3 regions of the Pilosibacter sp. NGB245 genome follow, and region 3 is predicted to be linked to each of the others. Evidence: predicted binding sites of a transcription regulator. Region 3 holds the regulator's gene; each other region holds the start of a gene.

Evidence for each region. The regulator HrcA, encoded in region 3, represses chaperone genes, less so after heat shock. The targets are predictions, from matches to a motif close to TGTTAGCACTCNNNNNNNNNGAGTGCTAACA.
Region 1: a site for HrcA is predicted at 1,827-1,857, ahead of ACXMYH_RS04025 (Hsp20/alpha crystallin family protein). Genes of this name have one in related genera too.
Region 2: a site for HrcA is predicted at 2,797-2,827, ahead of htpG (molecular chaperone HtpG). Genes of this name have one in related genera too.

What each region holds. Positions count from the first base shown of each region.
Region 1 is NZ_CM171584.1:908,011-911,650, reverse strand. It holds gene ACXMYH_RS04030 (RNA-guided endonuclease InsQ/TnpB family protein) at 1-783, opposite strand, end outside; gene ACXMYH_RS04025 (Hsp20/alpha crystallin family protein) at 1,251-1,700, opposite strand; gene ACXMYH_RS04020 (iron-containing alcohol dehydrogenase family protein) at 2,245-3,348, shown strand; gene ACXMYH_RS04015 (aspartate/glutamate racemase family protein) at 3,465-3,640, shown strand, end outside.
Region 2 is NZ_CM171584.1:1,012,848-1,016,487, reverse strand. It holds gene ACXMYH_RS04465 (CPBP family intramembrane glutamic endopeptidase) at 1-581, opposite strand, end outside; gene htpG (molecular chaperone HtpG) at 571-2,577, opposite strand; gene ACXMYH_RS04455 (RNA degradosome polyphosphate kinase) at 2,908-3,640, opposite strand, start outside.
Region 3 is NZ_CM171584.1:2,520,709-2,524,348, forward strand. It holds gene dnaK (molecular chaperone DnaK) at 1-385, opposite strand, end outside; gene grpE (nucleotide exchange factor GrpE) at 477-1,055, opposite strand; gene hrcA (heat-inducible transcriptional repressor HrcA) at 1,064-2,116, opposite strand; gene ACXMYH_RS11365 (3D domain-containing protein) at 3,036-3,640, shown strand, end outside.

The sequences.
Region 1 (3,640 bases), 1.6 Mb from region 3:
GACCTGGTTGTTTCTCTTCCTCTGCAAAACGGCCTGACGTCTGGTTGTTTTCTTTCCGTAGTGCTGCTTGTCTTTGACGCTCTGCAGGCAGGTGTTCCGCTTGTTGAACCACTGGTTGATGGATTTTAAGCGTTTCCCATCGATGAGGAAGCTTTCCCCTCTGTTGGAAACGGCCGTCATGAGATTGTCGATCCCGAAGTCGATCGCCAGTGCATGGGTTGGATTCAGATTTCTCTGAGCCGCTTCCACCTGATAGGTGTACTGGATCTCAAAGAACCTGGCGTCTGCTTTTGGGATGATACGGATCTCCTTAATGGTTTTATCTGCCAGGACCGGCGGGATGGTAATGGTGACCGGTTTATGATGCTTCTTATACGCTGCTGAGTACGGAAGGACAAACCGGTTCCCATTCAGTCTTACAAACCCGACGATCAGGGTTGCGTAGCCGTCTTTTGGAAGGTATTTGGGCAGCCTGCAGGATGAAAACGGATACTTCCCCTGCTTTGCCAGTTTCAACAGACCGAAGAAAGACTTAAAAGATCCATCCACTTCCTTAAGGATCTGCTGGGCCATGTTGGAATTCAGCAGCCGATAGTTTTCGGAAGTCTTTAAGATGGCGTAGTTTTTCTCATATGGAAGATACCGGCTATGTTCAAAGTAATGCTGCCGTACCTGGTGGATGGCCTGGTTGGTCAGGTTTTTGGCTGTGCGGCATAATTCCCGTAGAATGAGGAATTCATCTTTGGACAGATGCTTTAGCTGCTGGCATACGGTCAAATACAAAACGGTTCCTCCTTTCCTAATTGGCGCAGAACATATGTTCTGTGTTAATTATAGCACATGGTTTCACAAAAGGGAAGAGAAAGAATTGTAATTGCTTACCGTTTTACATCTGTCTGTGTATCGTTATAGTGGCATTCATCCCGCCACCTACGAGGAATGGGGGTATTCTGCCGATTTTATGATAAACCAATAACGTGCAGTTGTACCTTTTATATAAAAGAATGTGCCTTGGCACATTCTCCCGCCACGCGCGGTCGCTTGCGACAATCTGCATCTTCGCGCGAGTGCGCATTTTGGGCACGTCAGTGCCTTTTTATGTAACAGGAACTTCCTATGAATCTCCTGTTACATAAAAAAGGACCGCTGCCCCACAGATCTCTCTGCAAAGGCAACGGTCCTTTTCAGCTACAGGTTATTTTCATTGATACCATACACCGCAGGCAGCTTTCACTGTCTGCCGCGCTTCCTTAACCTTCGATCGCAATACGCTTAGAAGTTTCAACCTTCTTCTGCTCAACCGGTTTCGGAACGGACAGGCTTAAGATACCATTTTCAAATTTAGCCTTGATATCTTCCTGCTTTACATCTTCGCCAACATAGAAGGTTCTGCTCATTGCTCCGGAATAACGCTCCTGACGGATATAGTGACCTTTCTTATCTTCCTCATCCTTATCAAGACCCTTAGCAGCGCTGACGGTCAGATAACCATCCTTCAATTCTGCAGTGATCTCATCTTTCTTGAATCCCGGAAGATCGATGTCCAGTTCATAGGAACCTTCATTCTCCTTGATATCAGTTTTCATAACTCTCGAAGCATTCTTTCCATACAGCGGATTCTTCTTAGAAGTAAAGAAGCTGTCATCAAACGGGAACATATCATCAAATAAACTCTCTCCAAAAATACTCGGCATATACATAAATCATTCCTCCAATCAGAATATCTGAAATCTATTGTCTGGGAGATTCTGAAAATCTCCAGGACTTTTTGCATCCCTTTGATTTCTTTCTCTCTTCCTTTGTTCTGCATGTACTATAGCACATATTATTAGCACTGTCAAGAGGTGAGTGCTAATTTTTTGTGAATTAATTGTGAACTTTTTTTCCTGCTCAAATATTCCTTTTTTCAAAATCCGCTGGAACAGTTAGAAACTATCTGGCATCTTCTTATTTCTCTCACACTCCTCGTGCATAATCATGATCATACATGCATTGGTTTTCTGCAGTAGCACAATGTGATGTGCAATGGCAGGAAAATTTAAAGGACATAAATTAAGAACATCTTGAATTATTTTTCCAAACGCCTATAATATTGATAAGTTATCCATTTTGATGACAAATCTTTACTATCAACCGTAACGCTTCCGGACAGTTTATTCTATCCTCTAACAGTTACCCCTACAACCTGACAGGTATCGCCTTTTCCGGATATTTGTCAGCTCACAACAAGAAAGGCAGAAGCAAATGAGTTACAGTGTATATCTTCCTAATTACTCCATCGGTGAAAATTGTTACAAGGAACTTCCATACGTCGCAAGAAACTATGGAAAAAAGGCAGTCGTGATCGGCGGTAAAACAGCCATGGAAAAAGCAAAAGATGCGCTCCTGGAAGGCATCAAGGGCTCCGATCTTGAGATCACGGATTTCATCTGGTACGGCGGTGATTCCAGCTACGAGAACGGCAATGCATTGATCGCGAATCCGGCTGTCCGCAACGCAGATATCATCTTTGGTGTCGGTGGAGGAAGAGCCTGCGACACCGCAAAATATGTAGCAAACGAACTTGACAAACCACTATTTACTTTCCCGACCGTTGCCAGCAACTGCGCGGCCGTGACTGCCATCTGTGTCATCTACAATGCCAACGGCACCTTCCGGGAATATTATTATCCGAAGCTTGCTGATCATACCTTCATCAATACCGCTGTTATTGCGGATTCTCCTTACGACCTCCTCTGGGCCGGAATCGGCGACGCACTCTCCAAAGAATGTGAGGCTGTTTTTTCCAGCAAAGGTAAGCACTTAAGCCATACTCCGTTAATGGGTGTCCAGCTCAGTAAAGTCTGCACACAACCGCTCCTGGATTATGGAAAAGAGGCACTCGCATCCTTAAAAGCGCACAAAGTCAGCGATGCCCTCATACAGGTCACTTTGGATATCATCGTCTCCACCGGTATCGTTTCCAATATGACGACTCATATTCCGGATTATTACTACAATTCCTCCCTCGCGCACTGTGTCTATAACGGCTCCACGATCACGCGTCATGGTCACGAACACCTGCACGGCGAAGTCGTATCCCTCGGTGTTCTCTGCCTGCTCACCTATGAAGGCGCGAACGCTCTCCGTGATACGATCATGAAATTCAATGCCAGTATCGGTCTTCCGGTATGCTTCGATGATATCGATATCACTGAAGATGAATTTGATCTCATGGCAGATAGAATTCTCACTTCCACCGAATGGCAGTACCGCCCGCAAGATGTGACCCGTGAGAAATTTATTGCATGCATGAAAGAACAGAATAAGATCGGACAGGAATTTAAAAAACAGACTATGCTCTTATAAATGTACCGTGGAATATCTACATGCCATTCCGTCAGGAAAGTCATTAGAAGCTTTGCACAAGGCATTCATGAAGACGAACATATTTGCAGACTTTCCTAAACTCAGAGGTAAAATTAATGAAAAAGTTAGGATTAATTGGTGGAATAGGGCCAGAATCCACCATTGAATATTATCGCAGCATAGAATATGGCGTACAGAAAAAAAGTGGTCAAAATTTCTTTCCCAATATCACCATAGAAAGTCTTAATGTATTCGACGTACTCAATTTATGCAAAAAGCAGGATTATGATGG
Region 2 (3,640 bases), 1.5 Mb from region 3:
CCATGCATCAGCCCGAACATGACCGCCGTGAATACGACCGCCGTCCGGTCTCCAAATCGTCTCGCTTTTCTTAACAGCACTCCCCTGAAGAGCAGTTCCTCCATAAACGGAGCCACCAGGCAGGTATAGATCACCATTCCCGGCGTCAGTGCATCCAGTGCGTCCATCACCGGGTTCATATCTCCAGCCGGAACACCGGTAAATATGGAAATAAACGAGTCAAGAAAGACTCCCAGGAAGTTAAAGATATAGCCGAGTCCCAGCGCCATGAACAGCGCAGAAACCCATACTTCCGCCGAAAGTTTCTGGGCCGGTCTCCGGTCTGACCGCAGAAACCAGGTCATCGGGATCACCGCAAGGAACGGAAGTCCGATGCTGAAGACATACTGCACGAGGACTCCGGTCCACGGGGACGAAAAGAGCCCGGAGAGCAGACGACCCCCGCCGCTCTCCAGGCTGAACACCCAGTGCTGCACCATGAGATAGAACGCACTGCCCAGGTACTGAAGACCTGAGCAGGCACACATGGCCAGACATAAAACTGTAAATGTGATCAGAAAATCTCTTCTCTTATGCACCATATTCTTCCTTCATGATCTCACTGCTTCTCGCAATGAACTTTGTCATACGCTCCGGAGAAAGACTTCCGTGAGCAAGTTTCGCAAGGTCATAGAGCTGTTCGCAGAGCATCGGTGTCTTCTCTCCGTCCTTGTTGGCAAGAACGTATTTTACAAGACCGTTGTTTGCGTTGATGACTAATGTCTCCTCAGCCGGGAACATATCGGAACCGCCGCCGTACATGCTGTACATCTTCATCATATCCTGCATTCTTCGGCTCTCCTCGGAGACTGTGATCATGGAAGCGAGACCTTCATTTTTCAGCTTCTCGACTTTCACGTTCAGCTTGTCGTTTCCGATCGCCTTCTTAAATACCTCAGCGAGAGTCTCGGCGTCCTTCTTCTCCTGCTCCTTCGCGGCCTCATCGGTCTCCTCCGTCTCTTTGAATGTCTCGTTGACATCCGCATCGATACGCAGGAACTTTAAGCCCTCATTCTTCTGCTCCACATGCTGCATGAACGGGGAATCGATCGGGTTCGGAAGGATCACAGCGTCGATCCCGGCTTCCTTGAACATGTTGATGTACTGGCTCTGCTCTTTCTCGTCCGTTACATAGAAGATCTTGTTCTCGTGTTTCTCCTTGTTCTCCTCAAGGCAGTCAGCGAGTGTCAGATATTTGCCGTCCAGGTTCTTATAGAGGATGTAATCTTTCATCTTCTCATCGAACTTCTCGTCCTTTAAGCAGCCGAATTTGATGAACGGATTGATATCATCCCAGTATTTCTCGTAGTTCTCGCGATCTGTCTTGCACATGCCGGAGAGCTTATCAGCAACTTTCTTTGTAATGTAATCGGAGATCTTCTTTACAAATCCATCGTTCTGAAGAGCACTTCTGGATACGTTGAGCGGAAGATCCGGGCAGTCGATCACGCCTTTTAACAGCATCAGAAATTCCGGAATAACTTCTTTGATGTTATCCGCGATGAATACCTGGTTGTTGTAGAGTTTGATCTTTCCTTCGATGCTCTCGTACTCCATGTTGATCTTCGGGAAGTAGAGGATTCCTTTTAAGTTGAACGGATAGTCCATATTCAGATGGATCCAGAATAACGGCTCCTTGAAGTCCTGGAATACCTTGCGGTAGAACTCCTTGTACTCCTCATCGGTGCACTCGTTCGGATGCTTGTTCCAGAGCGGGTTCGTATCATTGACCGGAACCGGGCGTCTTGCGATCTTATATTTCTCTTTCGCAGGGCTCACCTCAACAGTCTCCTTCGATCCGTCCTCTTTTTCCTTCTCCTCGGTCTTTGCCGGCTCAACGATCGTCTCGATGATCGTATCCTTGTCGGTCAGTTCCTCTTTCTCGATCGTATCGTACTGCGGCTCAGCAGTCTCATCGTTTAAGTAGATCTCGACCGGCATAAATGCACAGTACTTGTCGAGGATCTCTCTTGCGCGGTACTCATTCGCAAACTCAGCGCTGTCCTCATTTAAGTACAGGGTGATCAGGGTTCCGTGGCCTTCCTTAGTGCCTTCCTTCATATCAAACTCGGTACCGCCCTCAGACTCCCAGTGGACCGGTTTTGCGTCCTTCTTGTAGGATAAGGTATCGATCGTTACTTTGTCCGCTACCATAAATGAGGAATAGAAACCGAGTCCGAAATGACCGATGATCTGGTCTTCATTCGCTTTATCCTTGTACTTGTTCAGGAAATCCTGGGCGCCGGAGAAAGCGATCTGGTTGATATACTCGTCAACCTCATCCTCTGTCATACCGAGACCGTTATCTTCGATCTTGATCGTCTTTTCCTTCGGATTTACAGTAACCTGGACTTTATACGTTTCATCGTCCGGGGTCTCATACTCGCCCATCAGAGCCAGTTTCTTTAATTTTGTGATGGCATCGCAGCCATTGCTGACTAACTCACGATAAAAGATATCATGATCGGAATACAGCCATTTTTTGATGATCGGGAATATATTCTCACTGTTGATTGAAAGACTTCCGCTTTTTGCCATGTTAAACCACTCCTTATTTCCATTCGCGCGTCGGGGGACGATCTGTATTGCCGCCCGCCGGACCGCTGTTTTTTATTTTCTCTGTAACCGTTCCATTCTTAAACAGCTACTTTTTTCTTCTTTCAGGACAGCCGGTATCGCCCCGGATCTCCGGGATTTTTAACAGCTGTTCGATTCAACATGACATATTTTAATACCAGAAAATCAAAATGTCAATAAAATTAGCACTCATTTTTGATGAGTGCTAATAAAAATTTTATAAACTTTTTGATTTTTCTCTGTCAGTCACGGAGCTGCACTTCTGCTGCCGGCTTTACAGCCGCTCGCGGATCAGTTTTCACTCTCGATCGGAATAAACACGCGGGCCTGTTCGTCCTGCTGTTTTTTCTTCCGCTCCTCTTTCGCAGCATTGACTGCCATCTCGCAGAGTGCCATCTGGGAGCCGACCGGAAGTTTTCCTCGGCGATCCGGCTTTTCATATGTCCCGTCCGGCTGAAGCACATGGGCCTTTAAGTTGTCCTCCAGCTCCAGCTCCATATATCTGCGAATCCTGTCTTTGAGTTCCTCTCTCAATACCGGGAACATAATCTCGACACGGCGGTCCAGGTTTCTCGGCATCCAGTCGGCACTTCCCATGTAGATCTCTTCACTTCCGTCGTTCTCAAAGATAAAGATCCTCGCATGTTCGAGGAATTCTCCGACGATCGAGCGGACCTCAATGTTCTCGGAAAGTCCCGGGATCCCCGCCTTCAGACAGCAGATGCCGCGGACAACCAGGCGGATCTTCACCCCTGCGCAGGACGCCTCATACAGCGCGGCGATGATCTCCTTGTCACAGAGGGAATTCATCTTCGCGATGATCGATGCCGGCTTTCCGTCTTTTGCATGCTTCGTCTCCCGGTTGATTAGATGCAGGAATTTCGTTCTGAGCCACAGCGGGGCAACCGAAAGCATGTTCCAGTTTAACGGCTCGGAATATCCGGAGAGCATGTTGAAGACCGCAGTCGCATCCTCTCCGATCATCGGATTGCAGGTCATGATTCCGCAGTCTGTGTAAAGTTTT
Region 3 (3,640 bases):
CCTGACGCTGGGCATCGTTGAAGTAAGCCGGAACTGTGATAACAGCTTCTGTTACCTTCTCACCGAGGTAGCTTTCAGCATCTGCTTTTAACTTCTGAAGGATCATCGCGGAAATCTCCTGCGGTGTGTACTTCTTGCCGTCGATGTCTACCTTGTAGTCAGTACCCATATGTCTCTTGATGGAGGAGATGGTTCTGTCAGCGTTTGTAACTGCCTGACGCTTTGCCGGCTCACCGACAAGTCTTTCTCCTGTCTTTGTAAATGCAACGATAGACGGTGTTGTTCTGACACCTTCTGTATTAGCGATAACTGTTGGTTTACCGCCTTCCATAACTGCTACGCAGCTGTTTGTTGTACCTAAGTCAATACCAATGATCTTGCTCATGATTTTTTCCTCCTGTTATATTTGGAATTAAGTGAATTTCAATGTTAATTTTGATACCGGATCGATCCGCACTTACGTGCTCTCACGATCCTTAGTTCGCAACCTGTACCATGCTGTGACGGACGATCGACTCTTTGTAGGTGTAACCCTTCTGAAGCTCAGCTGCCACAACATTTTCGCCGAGATTCTCATCCTCCACATGCATCACTGCGTTGTGGAAATTCGGATCAAACGGCTTTCCGACGGCCTCGATCGGTTTTACGCCAAGATCATCGAGCGTCTTTACAAACTGCTTATATATCTTTTCCATTCCCTCTGCAAATGCGGTTCCTTTCGCATCCTCCGGGATTGTGTTAAGACCTCTTTCAAAGTTGTCAACGATCGGAAGGATCTTTTCGATCACGTCCTTCGCGCCGATCTCATACATCGCGGACTTTTCCTTGTCCGTTCTCTTGCGGTAATTATCAAATTCCGCCATCGATCTTCTGAGTTTGTCATTTAACTCATCAATCTTCTCGTCCTTCGGATCCTTTTTCTTTTCCGGAGCTTTTTCCTTCTTTCCGGCATCCTCGGACTTCTCAGTTTCTTTATCAGTCTCAGAGGCTTTCGCTTCTTTCTCTTCGGAAGCTTCCGTCTCCTGGTTCTCTTTTTCTAACTCTTTCTCTTCCACTGCTCTCTTCACCTTTCATTTTTAAATGTTTCGTTCAGCTGCGCGACAAGCGATCGCAAGGTTGTTACGACTTTCTCGTAATCCATCCGCTTTGGTCCTACAATACCGATCGTTCCTCGCATTCCATCGCCGAGCGCATAATTTGCGGTTACGATGCTGCAGTCTTTCATGCTCTGGACCGGAGTTTCATCTCCGATGTAGACCTGGATCTCATTGTCCGGGTCATCGGTCTTATTCTGCTGCTGTTCATCGATCAGCCCACGGAGAAGTTCCTTATGTTCTAACGTGCTGATCAGCTGACTCGCTTTCTCTGTATCGGAAAGTTCCGGATATTTGAAAATATTGGTTGCCCCGCTCGTATAGATCTGAAGATCCTCATCCTGGGAACGGATCACTTCGCTGACCTCATTCAGGACCAGATCCACCACTCTTCTGTGGCTTCCGGCCTGCTCCTTCATCTTCGCGATCACACCAAGATTGATCTCCTCGATCGTCAGACCGTTCAGATTGCTGTTCAGGAGAATATTCAGATTCAGGATCTCCTCATCACTGAGTTCCTCATCAACCGTAACAAAAGAGTTCCGGATAATATTTCCTTCCACAACAATTACCACGAGAAGCTTATGTTCCTCAACTCTGGAGAGTTGGATAAATTTAAGCTTCGTCTGGCTGTAACTCGGTCCGCTGATCAGAGTCGCATAATTTGTATTCTTTGCGAGAACCTTTGCAAGCTGCTTCAAAAGCAGTTCCACGCGGTCAACCCGCTGGATCATCAGTTCCTGCATGTGCTCGACCTGACTGTCCTTCTCTTTAATGATCTGGTCAACATAAAACCGGTAACCCTTATCGGAAGGAATCCTTCCGGCTGAAGTATGCGGCTGAAGAATGTAACCAAGCTCTTCCAGATCAGACATCTCATTTCGGATCGTAGCGGAGCTGAGCTTCAGATCCGAGTATTTGGAAATCGTTCTGGATCCGACCGGCTCACCGGTCTCCAGGTACGTCTGGATAATCGCTTTCAAAATTTTCTCTTTTCTCTCATCCAGTTCCAAACCTCTCACCTCTTCTCTCTGATTTGCTAGCACTCTCTTTTGAGGAGTGCTAACATCTACAGTTGCTACTATATTACTTCGCAAGTTTTTTGTCAAGGGCTTTTGATAATTTTCACATTTTTTTCACAAACATAGGAATAATTCCTGTTTTTATTCAGAAACCTCCCGGAAACCCCATAATTTCCCGCGCACTTTACCGACAGTAATCTTCCCCAACCAAACTATTTCCTTATAAGATATCGATTCTTCACACTCACTCCCGCAACTCCCCAGCGGTGAGGCTCCGGGCAAAAGTGCTTTGCTCCAGATATACACTTCCTCTTAATCCGCAGCTGACTGTGTTGAATACAAAATAGTACACGTCCGAGCGCAGGCAGCGAGTTATACCTCTTCCCTTCCTCCCGCCATCCCACAGCGGTGAGGCTCCGGGATGGCGTGCTTTGATCCGGGGATCTGGCTTCCTCTTAGCTCACGGGTGGCTGCGTTAGAAAATCGGTGACACTTGTCTGAGCGCAGCGAGTTGTATCCTTTTCCTTCCTCCCGCTACTCCCACAGCGGTGAGGCTCCGGGATGGCGTGCTTTGATCCGGGGATCTGGCTTCCTCTTAGCTCACGGGTGGCTGCGTTAGAAAATCGGCGACACTTGTCTGAGCGCAGCGAGTTGTGTCGTCGATTTTCTGCCCTTAGCAGCCGCCCGTGTGCTTAGAGGAACCATCCCCGCATCCCCTGCACGCTATCCCGGAGCCTCACCGCGTACCTCTCGCCAATACCCTATAGAAAGCCACTCCCAGCTCTCCCCATGCCCCGAAAACTTGACAAATAAAAAAATCCGTGTATAATACATATTTGTTTCCAAATTGTTACATATTTGTTACATCACAGCATATACTTTGTAACAGATATGAAACAAAAAAGAAAGGATATGTTATATGAAGAAAATCAGAATGACCATCAGTGTTTTAATAACCATCCTCGCGATGCTCCTAAACACCGTATGCGCCTTCGCAAGCACCTCGAAAAACTCTGGCCACCTCGACAGCATCGACGGAAATAAGATCTCCGGATGGGCGTGGAACTCCGCGGCCCCGGACACCCCGGTCTCCGTCACTGTCACCGTGGTCAACGCCCATACAGGCGACTCTCTCTTAGCAGAGACCGCCACCGCAGATATCGAACGCGATGACTTAAAGACAAGCGGCATCGGAAACGGCGCCCACGGCTTTGAGATCATGATCGACTGGTCCTCCATTCCGGACAACACCTACATGATCAAACTCAGCGTAAACGGACAGGCACTTCCGATCGCCTACCAGTACGATACCGAGACAGGCATCATCAAAAACGCGACTCTCGTCTCCTTAGGAACCTTCAAGACAACCGCCTACTGCCCATGCAGAAGCTGCTCCGAAGGATATGGACGCCTCACAAAAACAGGAACCCAGGCCACCGCGAGCCGCACCGTAGCCGTTGACCCGCGCGTCATCCCGCTCGGAAGCCATCTTCTCATCGACGGCGTCGAATATATCGCTGAGGA